One region of the Listeria immobilis genome, then DNA from elsewhere that is predicted to be linked to it. Evidence: riboswitches for the same ligand, from Rfam matches in the RefSeq annotation. Region 1 holds a riboswitch; the other holds the start of a gene.
The links. Region 1 has a riboswitch for S-adenosylmethionine ahead of HCJ45_RS12645 (MetQ/NlpA family ABC transporter substrate-binding protein). Riboswitches for the same ligand answer to the same signal wherever they lie in the genome.
Positions count from the first base shown of each region.

Region 2: linked by a shared signal. The riboswitch ahead of HCJ45_RS13275 (methionine ABC transporter ATP-binding protein) and the one ahead of HCJ45_RS12645 (MetQ/NlpA family ABC transporter substrate-binding protein) in region 1 are both predicted to bind S-adenosylmethionine.

Region 1 covers NZ_JAASUA010000011.1:72,363-77,537, reverse strand. The annotation lists gene yycF (response regulator YycF) at 30-743, opposite strand; gene HCJ45_RS12650 (pyridoxal phosphate-dependent aminotransferase) at 958-2,139, opposite strand; SAM riboswitch class I at 2,292-2,411, shown strand; gene HCJ45_RS12645 (MetQ/NlpA family ABC transporter substrate-binding protein) at 2,520-3,341, shown strand; gene HCJ45_RS12640 (methionine ABC transporter ATP-binding protein) at 3,356-4,372, shown strand; gene HCJ45_RS12635 (methionine ABC transporter permease) at 4,369-5,031, shown strand; gene HCJ45_RS12630 (carbon-nitrogen family hydrolase) at 5,128-5,175, shown strand, end outside.
Region 2 covers NZ_JAASUA010000013.1:16,861-22,035, reverse strand. The annotation lists gene HCJ45_RS13285 (MetQ/NlpA family ABC transporter substrate-binding protein) at 15-848, opposite strand; gene HCJ45_RS13280 (methionine ABC transporter permease) at 912-1,586, opposite strand; gene HCJ45_RS13275 (methionine ABC transporter ATP-binding protein) at 1,583-2,605, opposite strand; SAM riboswitch class I at 2,695-2,813, opposite strand; gene HCJ45_RS13270 (hypothetical protein) at 2,921-3,109, opposite strand; gene HCJ45_RS13265 (sensor histidine kinase) at 3,188-4,330, opposite strand; gene cesR (response regulator CesR) at 4,320-5,015, opposite strand; gene HCJ45_RS13255 (cation diffusion facilitator family transporter) at 5,092-5,175, opposite strand, start outside.

The DNA of each region.
Region 1 (5,175 bases):
CACTCTAGCAACCGCTTATCAAGCTTTAACTATTCTTGTTCAGGATTCCGTAAATAATAGCCCACACCACGTCTTGTAACTAACCATGCTGGATGGCTTGGATTATCCTCGATTTTTTCACGTAAGCGACGAACAGTAACATCAACCGTCCGAACATCACCAAAATAATCATAACCCCATACAGTTTGGAGTAAATGTTCTCGCGTCATTACTTGACCCATGTGTTTCGCTAAATAATGAAGCAATTCAAATTCACGATGCGTAAGTTCAATTGTTTCACCACGTTTAGAAGCAACATATGCGTCAGGATGAATAATTAACGAACCAATTTCTATTTCACTATTTTCTTCTTCTTCTGCAGAACTTGAGCTCACTTGACTGTGACGGCGTAAATTAGCTTTTACCCGCGCAATTAATTCACGATTACTAAAAGGTTTGGTTACATAATCGTCTGCTCCAAGTTCTAGCCCAATAACTTTATCAATTTCGGAATCTTTTGCTGTGACCATTATAATTGGCATATCATATTTTTTACGAACTTCACGACATACCTCAATACCATCACGACCTGGAAGCATAATATCTAGTAGAATCAAATCTGGTTGAACTTCCTCAACTAGTTCTAATGCTTCATCGCCATCATAGGCGCAATATACATCAAATCCTTCTTTATTTAGATTAAATTTAACTATATCAGCAATCGGTTTTTCATCATCTACTACAAGAATTTTCTTTTCTGCCATTAGTTTACAGTCCTCTCATTCATGGATTTTGCCGGTTTATACCGGGACAGATAGTTTAGTTTTATACTTTTTTGTTGTTAAATACAGCCCATTTGGTTCATCTTTATAAACTAGTAACATTAAAAACAGACTTACCTAACTAATTATAACACATACCTCTAATTATCTGAATTATTACAGGCTTTTTTATCTTAAAGTAAGTCACGACAGCGTTTTAACTTTGCGGAATTTTGTCAAAAAGATGTAATTTTGAAATTCGGGTGATTGCTTCTTCTAAACGAGCTTCCTCTATTAAAAGTCCAACACGAACATATCCTTCGCCAAACTCCCCAAAACCACTTCCATCCGCTACAGCAACATTCGCTTCTTCTAATAAATAGTCTGCAAATTGGCTACTAGTAAACTCTTCGGGAACTGGCATCCAAGCAAAGAAGGAACCTGCTGGAGCAACTGCATTCCAACCAATTTTTTCGCATGCAGCAATAAAGGCATTGCGTCTTTTTTCATAGCGCGCATTTAATTCGCGGACACACAATTGATCACCTGTTAAAGCTTCTATAGCCGCATCTTGAATTCCTGGAAATAAACTTACATACATATGATCTTGAATAAGGTTGATTGCTTCAATAACTTCTTTGTTTCCAACCGCAAAACCAACTCGCCAGCCTGCCATATTATATGTTTTCGAAAGTGTGTATAATTCAATTCCGACTCCCTTTGCGCCAGGAGTTTGCAAGAAACTAATCGGTTTTTGACCATCAAAGCCAATTGCACCATAAGCAAAATCATGCGCAACTATAATATTATTTTCTTTAGCGAAAGCAACTGTTTCCTCAAAAAAATCAGTTGTAGCAATCGCGCCAGTTGGGTTATTGGGATAATTTAAGTACATTAATTCCGCTTTTTTCGCAATTTCAGCAGGAATTTTAGTGAAATCAGGTAGAAAATGATTTTCTGCGATTAAAGGCATCCTTTCAAATTGAACTTCTCCTAAAACCACTCCTGACAAATAATCGGGATAACCAGGGTCTGGTAATAGCATCACATCACCCGGATCCATAATACACATTGGCAATTCAACTAATCCTGTTTTTGTTCCAAATAAAATTGCTACTTCGGTCATCGGATCAATAGTTACATTATATTCGCGTGCATAAAAATCTGCGGCCGCTTTTTTCAATTCGAACTTTCCACGAAATAAAGAATACTTATGATTATTAGGCTTTTCAGAAGCATCTTTAAGTGCCGCAACAATATGATCGGGTGTTGGCTGATCTGGATTACCTTGGCCTAAGTTAATAACATCATGACCAGCTGCCACTTTCTTTCCAACTTTTTCTACTAGGCTAGAAAAAAACTGTTCTGGTAAATTTTGTAAACGTTTGGAAATTTTCATTTTACACCCGTCCTTTATAAGTTTCATTGATTAAAATAGTAAAGTTTTCTGAGGTATTTGTCCAGTCTGTTTTTTTAAACACCTAAAAAACGATTGACAAATTGAAGGAAAATGCGTATATTTTTAAATAACAGGTTTTTCTAAAATATTTTCTCTTATCGAGAGCGGCAGAGGGACTGGCCCTATGAAGCCCGGCAACCCAACTTTATTAAAGCGTAAAGTGAAGGTGCTAATTCCAGCAAAATGGTAGATTTCATTTTGGTAGATAAGAGGAGCTGGATATGTTCGACTTTCCACTTCTCTATTCTAAATAGAGAAGTTTTTTATTGCTTTCATGAATAAATCTGGATAAATAATCAACATACTAGGGAGGAAAAAAGATGAAAAAATTAACAAAAGGGTTAGGAATTTTACTTGCGTCAAGCCTTATTTTAGGATTAGCTGCGTGTGGTGGCGGTAGTGATGATAAAGCTTTAAGCACGAAAGAAATAACTATTGGTACAACAGCTGGTCCACACCAACAAATTGCTGAAGAAGTTCAAAAATTAGCGAAAAAAGATGGTCTTGAAATCAAAATCAAAACATTTGATGATTATAATACACCAAATACAGCTCTAAACGATGGTGACTTGGATACAAACAACTATCAAACCATTCCATTTTTAGAGCAACAAAAGAAAGACAAAGGTTACAAACTAGACGTAGCTTTTAAAACAGTTGCCTTTCCAATGGGCGTCTACTCAAACGACATTAAAGATATAAAGAATTTGAAAAAAGGGGACAAAATTGCTGTTCCAAATGATCCAAGTAACGAATATCGTGGTTTAAAATTATTTGAAGATGCAGGTATTATTAAATTGAAAGATGGCGTGGAAGAAAAAGCAACGAAAAAAGATATTGCTGAAAATCCATTAGATTTAGAAATCGTGGAACTTGAGGCTTCACAAATCCCTGCACAATTAGATGAAGTAGCAGCCGCAGCTATTAATACAAACTTTGCAATGGGCGCTGGGCTTTCTATTAATGAAGATGCTATTTACAATGAACCAACAGAAAACAATCCGTATCCAAACGTTTTTGTTGTTCGCACTGAAAACAAAGAAGATGAAGTAGTAAAAACACTCGAAAAATATTACCATTCTGATGATGTCAGAGAATTTATTGAAAAAGAATTTAATGGGTCTGTTGTACCTGCATTTTAGGGAGTTGTTTTATTTTGATTGAATTACATCAAGTATCAAAAACATTTAACGTTAATGGGAAAACAGTAGAAGCCGTTAAAAATGTATCTATTCAAGTCGAAAAAGGAGAAATTTTTGGCGTTGTTGGTTATAGTGGTGCTGGAAAAAGTACGCTCGTTCGTTGTATTAACTTACTTGAACGTCCAGATGAAGGACACGTTTTGATTGACGGTAAGAATTTATCTACCCTTTCAAGTAAAGATTTACGGATAGCGCGTCGTAAAATTGGGATGATTTTCCAAGGTTATAACTTACTTAAGACTGCCACCGTTTATGAAAACATTGCGAAACCACTCCAACTTGAAGGAGTACCAAAAGAAGAAATTAAGTCACGTGTAGACAAATATTTATCGATTGTTGGCTTAGAAGATAAACGAAATAATTTTCCAAGCCAGCTCTCTGGCGGTCAAAAACAACGTGTGGCGATTGCAAGAGCACTTGCACATGAGCCAGAAATTTTACTAAGTGACGAGGCAACAAGCGCTCTTGATCCAGAAACAACGGAAGCAATTTTACAACTATTACTTAAAATTAACGCTGAACTAGGCATCACGATTTTCTTAATTACTCATGAACTTGATGTCATTCAACGCATTTGTGATCGTGTTGCTGTTATGGAAAACGGTCATTTAGTGGAACAAGGAACTGTCCTAGATATTTTCACTAAAGCAAAGCATGCAACAACCAAACGTTTTGTTGGCTCTGAGGCAAGTTTTGATATTCCTCAAGATTTACTAGAAAAATATATTGCTACCGGAAAACTTGTATCCCTCCACTTTATTGGGGCTGAAGCGGATGAACCTGCACTTGCACTTGTTTCGCGTAAATTTGATGTTCTTCCTAGTATTTTAGCTGGCGGAATTGATCATTTGAAAAACGGCACACTCGGAAAACTGCTCGTTCATTTAAAAGGGGACGAAATAGAATATAATAAAGCAATTGCTTATTTAAAGGAATCTGGCGTTGTTGTTGAGGAGGTCGAGTTGCTATGAGTTCATTTATTGAAGAATGGGGCCCGATTCTTTGGCAAGGTTTTCTAGAAACGTTAATAATGACAGGCATTACGCTTGTTATTGCCTTAGCTATTGGTCTTCCGCTTGGTGTATTTTTGATTTTAACACGTAAAGGCGGTCAAACTGAAAATCTTGTTGTTTATAGTATTTTAAACTGGATTATTAATATTTTACGCTCTTTACCGTTTATTATTTTATTATTCTTGATGATTCCCGTAACGCGTGCAGTTGTTGGGACGACGATTGGTATTCAAGGGGTTATTTTGCCGCTTGTTGTCTTCACAGCTCCTTATATTGCACGTTTAATGGAGTCCGCACTGCTTGAAGTAGATAAAGGGGTTATCGAAGCTTATCAAGCAATGGGCATTTCTACACCAAAAATCATTTGGAGCGTTATTATTCGTGAGGCTCGCTCGGGTATTGTACTTGGGCTAACTATCGCTACAATTGGACTTATCGGTGCTACAGCGATGGCAGGACTTGTTGGTGCTGGTGGTCTTGGAACAATTGCTTATCAATATGGTTTCCAACGCTATGAAGCTGCTGTTATGTTCACAACGATTATTATTTTAATCATTATGGTTCAATCACTACAATCGTTTGGTAATTTCTTAGCTAGACGTTTAAAAAAGGATTAAATCCATACCTAGAGCTTGGTGAAGGTGGTCGAAAATAGACCAATCACCAAGCTTATGTTATTTTTAAAAGAAAAGGGAAAAAAGGGAGCGAAGAACATGTGGAAGTTGGCATTATGTCAAACGGATGTAACGTTTAAGTATCCA
Region 2 (5,175 bases), on a different contig from region 1:
ATTTTTTTTATTGTTTACTTATCAACTGGAACTACTGCGCCGTCCCATTCTTTTGTAATATAGTCTTGAATTTCTTTAGAGTGAAGCACAGTCACTAATTCTTTAACATTTTTATCGTCTTTATTCTCCTCTGTTGTAACAACAATATTAGCGTATGGAGAGTCTTTGCTTTCAATCGCAATGGCATCTTTGGAAGGATTTAAGCCTTGATCAACTACAAAGTTAGAATTAATCGCAACAACATCGCCTTCTTCGTTATTGTAAGCAGTCATTAAATAAGCTGGATCAAAATCATATTTGAATTTTAAATTTTTAGGGTTATCTTTAATATCATCAAAAGTTGCATCTTGCGCTTTAACACCATCTTTTAAAGTTAATAGCCCATTATCTACAAAAATACCAATAACACGTGGCCAATCTGATTTTGAATTAGAAAGTAATACTTGTGCGCCGTCTTTTAAATCTTTAATATCTTTTACTTTTTTGGAGTAGATTCCCATTGGTTCGATATGGATTGCACCAACATCAGCAAATTTATATCCTTTTTCCTTTTCTTCTAGTTCAAGGTAAGGTTTATGTTGGAAATAGTTGGCATCCAAGTCGCCTTCTTCAAGTGCTTTATTCGGCATAACATAATCTGTATACTTTACAATCTTCAAATTAATTCCTTTTTCTTTCAAAATTGGTTTTGCTTGCTCCAAAATTTGAGCATGAGGCGTGTTTGAAGCACCTACTACCAATTCCTTATCGTCTGTTTTACTGGATGATGCTTTATCAGATGAGCTACCACAAGCTGTAAGTACTAAAATTAAACTTAATGTAAAAATAAATCCAAGAACCTTTTTCATGAAAATCTCTCCTTTTTTGCGGGGATTCCGCGTTTTTTATATAAATTGCTTCATATACTTAGGTTAGCGTTTGTCGGTTCGTTTGGTTAAAAAGTCGCCGATAAACTGAAAAATAAAGACTATAATCAAAATAATAATGGTTGCTAAAACTGTTACATCTGGTTGCCCGCGTTGGAATCCTTCCAGATATGCGGTATTTCCAAGTCCACCGGCACCAATGACACCTGCCATCGCTGTGAAACCTACTAAAGAAATGGCTGTAACTGTAATACCAGAAATTATCGCTGGTAAAGCTTCCGGGATAAGCACTTTTCCAATTATGGTGAACATATTAGCACCCATTGATTTTGCCGCTTCAATAACTCCTTTGTCTACTTCACGAAAAGCAATTTCCACCATCCGACCATAAAAAGGAGCAGCCGAGATAATTAACGCTGGTAAAGCGGCTTTCGGTCCAATAACTGTACCAACTAGCGATTTTGTCATTGGGAGAAGCAGGACAATTAAAATAATAAACGGAATGGAACGGAAAACGTTGACTAGTATTGCTGTAATCCAGTAAAGAATACGGGCACCAGTATGTTTTTTATTATTTGTTAAAAATAGTAACAATCCTAACACAATTCCTAATAAAAATACTGCAAATAGTGAAGTAAGTGTCATATATAATGTTTCTTGTGTTGCTACCCACATCATTTGAAAATCAACATTTGGGAATAATTCTTGTAATTTCGTCATCGCTCTAACACTTCCGTTTCTACATTAAGTTGACGTAGCTGTGTTAGACTCGCATTAATCGCTTCTTTCGCACCTAGTATCTGTACATAAAGCGTTCCATAAGCGCCGTTTTGTGTTTGTGTTAAATTACCATGGAGGACATTTAGCATAACATCATTATCTTTCGCAACTTGAGAAATCACAGGTTGGGTTGCATTTTCGCTCATAAATAACAGTTTAACTATTTCACCTTCTGCATAGTTTTCAAGTAGCAGATGAATTAATTCTTCCGTTTCATCTGAATCAGTTACTTGACGAACAAAGCGTTGGGTTACTTTTTCTTTTGGATGACGGAAAACATCTAATACTTCTCCAAGTTCAACAACTTTTCCGTTTTCCATCACGGCTACACGATTACATATTTTTCGAATAACATGCATTTCGTGGGTGATAACAATGATTGTAAGGTTGAGGCGTTTGTTAATATCTAATAAAAGTTCTAAAACTTCATCTGTTGTTTGTGGATCTAGTGCGGAGGTTGCTTCATCACATAATAGCACTTTGGGATTATTAGCAAGCGCTCTAGCAATTCCTACCCGTTGCTTTTGCCCACCACTTAGTTCAGCTGGATAAGCATTTTCTTTTCCTTCTAGTCCAACTAACCGAATTAATTCATTAACGCGAAATCGTCTTTTTTCACCGCGTACGCCAGCAATTTCTAACGGAAAGGCAATGTTTTCAGCAACAGTACGTGACCATAATAAATTAAAATGTTGAAAAATCATTCCAATTTGTTGCCGAGCTTTTCGAAGTTTTCCACCACGGATCTGACTAATTAGTAAGTTATCCACCTCTACTGAACCTTCAGTTGGTAGCTCTAATCCGTTGAACATTCTTATCAACGTACTTTTTCCAGCGCCTGAATAGCCTACTACACCAAATATTTCTCCTTGTTCAATTTCTAAATCGACATTATCGACTGCTCGGACTTTATTATTTCTTGATGTATATTCTTTTACAACGTGCTGTAATGTTATCATCTCTATCACCTTTTCTACATTTCTGGTATACAAAAAGCCTTTCTGCTGATGAGCAGAAAGGCAGCATTTTTTCAAATGGACTAACTTCCTTCTCATCTTTCAGAACAATTAACTGTTCTGCATGATTTAGCACCTTAAACACAAAATGAACTATTGTTTAGGTTGCTGGGTTTCACAGGGCATTTCCCTCCACCACTCTGGATAAGATTTCTACATATAATTATATCACTTCATTTATGACTATCGTGACATTTCTTGTTTTTTCATATTACCTTTTCCACTCTACTTTGTCAATAAATTTTTACTAATAGCTTATTAATTGTAATTTAATTCACTAATTATAACGGTATTTCTTTGATCATCTATACTAGTTAATTGTGAGGCAATTTTTACTTGTGCTCTATTTTGAGAATTAATTTTACCCTTATTTATTTGGGCTAAATAAACAAAAATCACAACGACTGTAATACAAGCAACAACAATTAAGACAAAATGCTTTTTCATTTGTTCACCCTCCGTAATTTATATTCTACTGAATGAATATAAACCATGAGGAAAGAAAAATTTAAGAATTATTAAAGATTAACTGAGTGGTAATTTAACGATAAAACTAGTTTTCCGATGTTTGCTCTCAGCAGTAACAAGTCCACCATGTTTTTCAACAATTGATTTGGCGATAGCAAGCCCCAAGCCAGTTCCAGTCGTTGTTCTATTTTTATCAGCTTTATAAAATCGCTCAAATAAATATGGTAAATCGATTTCTGAAATTTCTTGTCCGTAATTCGTTACTTTTACAACAGCCATATTTCCTTCTTGTTTTGCGCTTACGTCGATTTGCTTATTTCCTTCTCCGTACCGAAGCGCATTCGAAAACAGATTTTCAAATAAACGCATGATTTGATTGCCATCACCGCTAATAATTAACTTTTTGGCATCAAAATGCTCTACGATTTTCATATTTCGTTCCGTTGCTTGTCCATCATATTCGGCAACTAGCTGACTTAATAATTCAATAACGTCTAATTCATCTTTTTTTAATTGATACTCAACGCTATCAAGTCTTGTATAAGAAAACAAGTCATCAATCAGCTTATGCAGATGTCGTGCCTTACCGTAAACCAGCTCCGTGTAATAACGCAATTCCACTTCATCACGATAACGATCTTCATGAATATAACTTAAGTACCCCAAAATTGAAGTCAGTGGTGTCCTAAGATCATGCGAAACATTCGTAATTAAATCATTTCTAGCTTGTTGCGCCTGCTCTTCTTGTTTCATTAATTTATTTTGTCGTTCTCGCATGTTTTCGATATTTCGCTCTAATTCTTGAATTTCAGGAACAAAACTCTCTGTATCCACTGGTTTTCCATCGTTTAGCGCAAAATTTATTGTTCGCAATTGCTTTTTCAAAAGTTTTTGCCGCATGTAGCGATAGAAAAAGGAGAAAAATAAGCAAGTAATCAAGAAAATAATAAAATAATTGATTAATAATACCCAAATGGAATCCATCACACGAACATATTTATTAGGACCAAATAAACTGACAATCGCTCGAGTAACTTCTTTTAAAAATAAAGAATCATCTCTAATGGAGATAGCCCATAAATATATAGTTCGTACCGTAACCATGCCTAAAACCCATGAAATAACAGCGAAAAAAGTTGCTTGCCAAATATTCATCACATGGCTAATTTTAGTAAACAACATTTCAAGTTTATATTTCAACTTTGTATCCTACTCCCCATATAGTCTTAATCACATTTTCCCCGCCCATAGCATCTCGTAATTTATCACGCAAATTGCTAATATGGACCATAACCGTTTTACTTGCTCCAAGCGCTTTTTCTTGCCAAATTTTTTCGAAAATATATTCGGAACTAAATACTCGCCCTGGTTCACTTGCAAGCAAAAATAAAATATCAAATTCCGAAGTTGTTAAATGTAGTTCTTTTCCACTAACTGTCACCACATGAAGCGCACGATCAACAATGATTGGTCCAATGATAACTTTATCCTGACTAATCGGCTCTACTTGACTCATTTGTTGCATTCGCCTCAAAATTGCTTTGACACGGACAGAAAGCTCTAATGGATTAAACGGCTTCACCATGTAATCATCTGCACCAGTTAAAAGCCCCATTATCTTATCATTATCTTCCGCCTTCGCACTAAGCATCAAAATGGGCGTCAAAATACCTTCACTTCGCATTAAACGGCATACTTCTAAGCCATCCATTTCCGGCATCATAATATCTAATATAACTAAAGTAGGTTGCTTATCTTGCACAAGACGCCAAACCTCTGCTCCATCATATGCTTGGTAAATCGTATATCCTTCATTTTGCAAATATAATTTCACTAAATCCACAATTTCTTTATCATCATCCGCAATTAAAATAGAAGTTGTCATACTTAATTTTCCTTTCCATTCTTTGTTTCCCCCTATTGTAGCACTTTTGAAACAAATCGAATAGAAAGAGCTTATTTTAATTTTCTGTAAGGACTCGCTCTTCTTCTGGCTCTAAGTGAATGAGAACTTCCGCTTTCGCATAAAAATCCATTATTTCTGC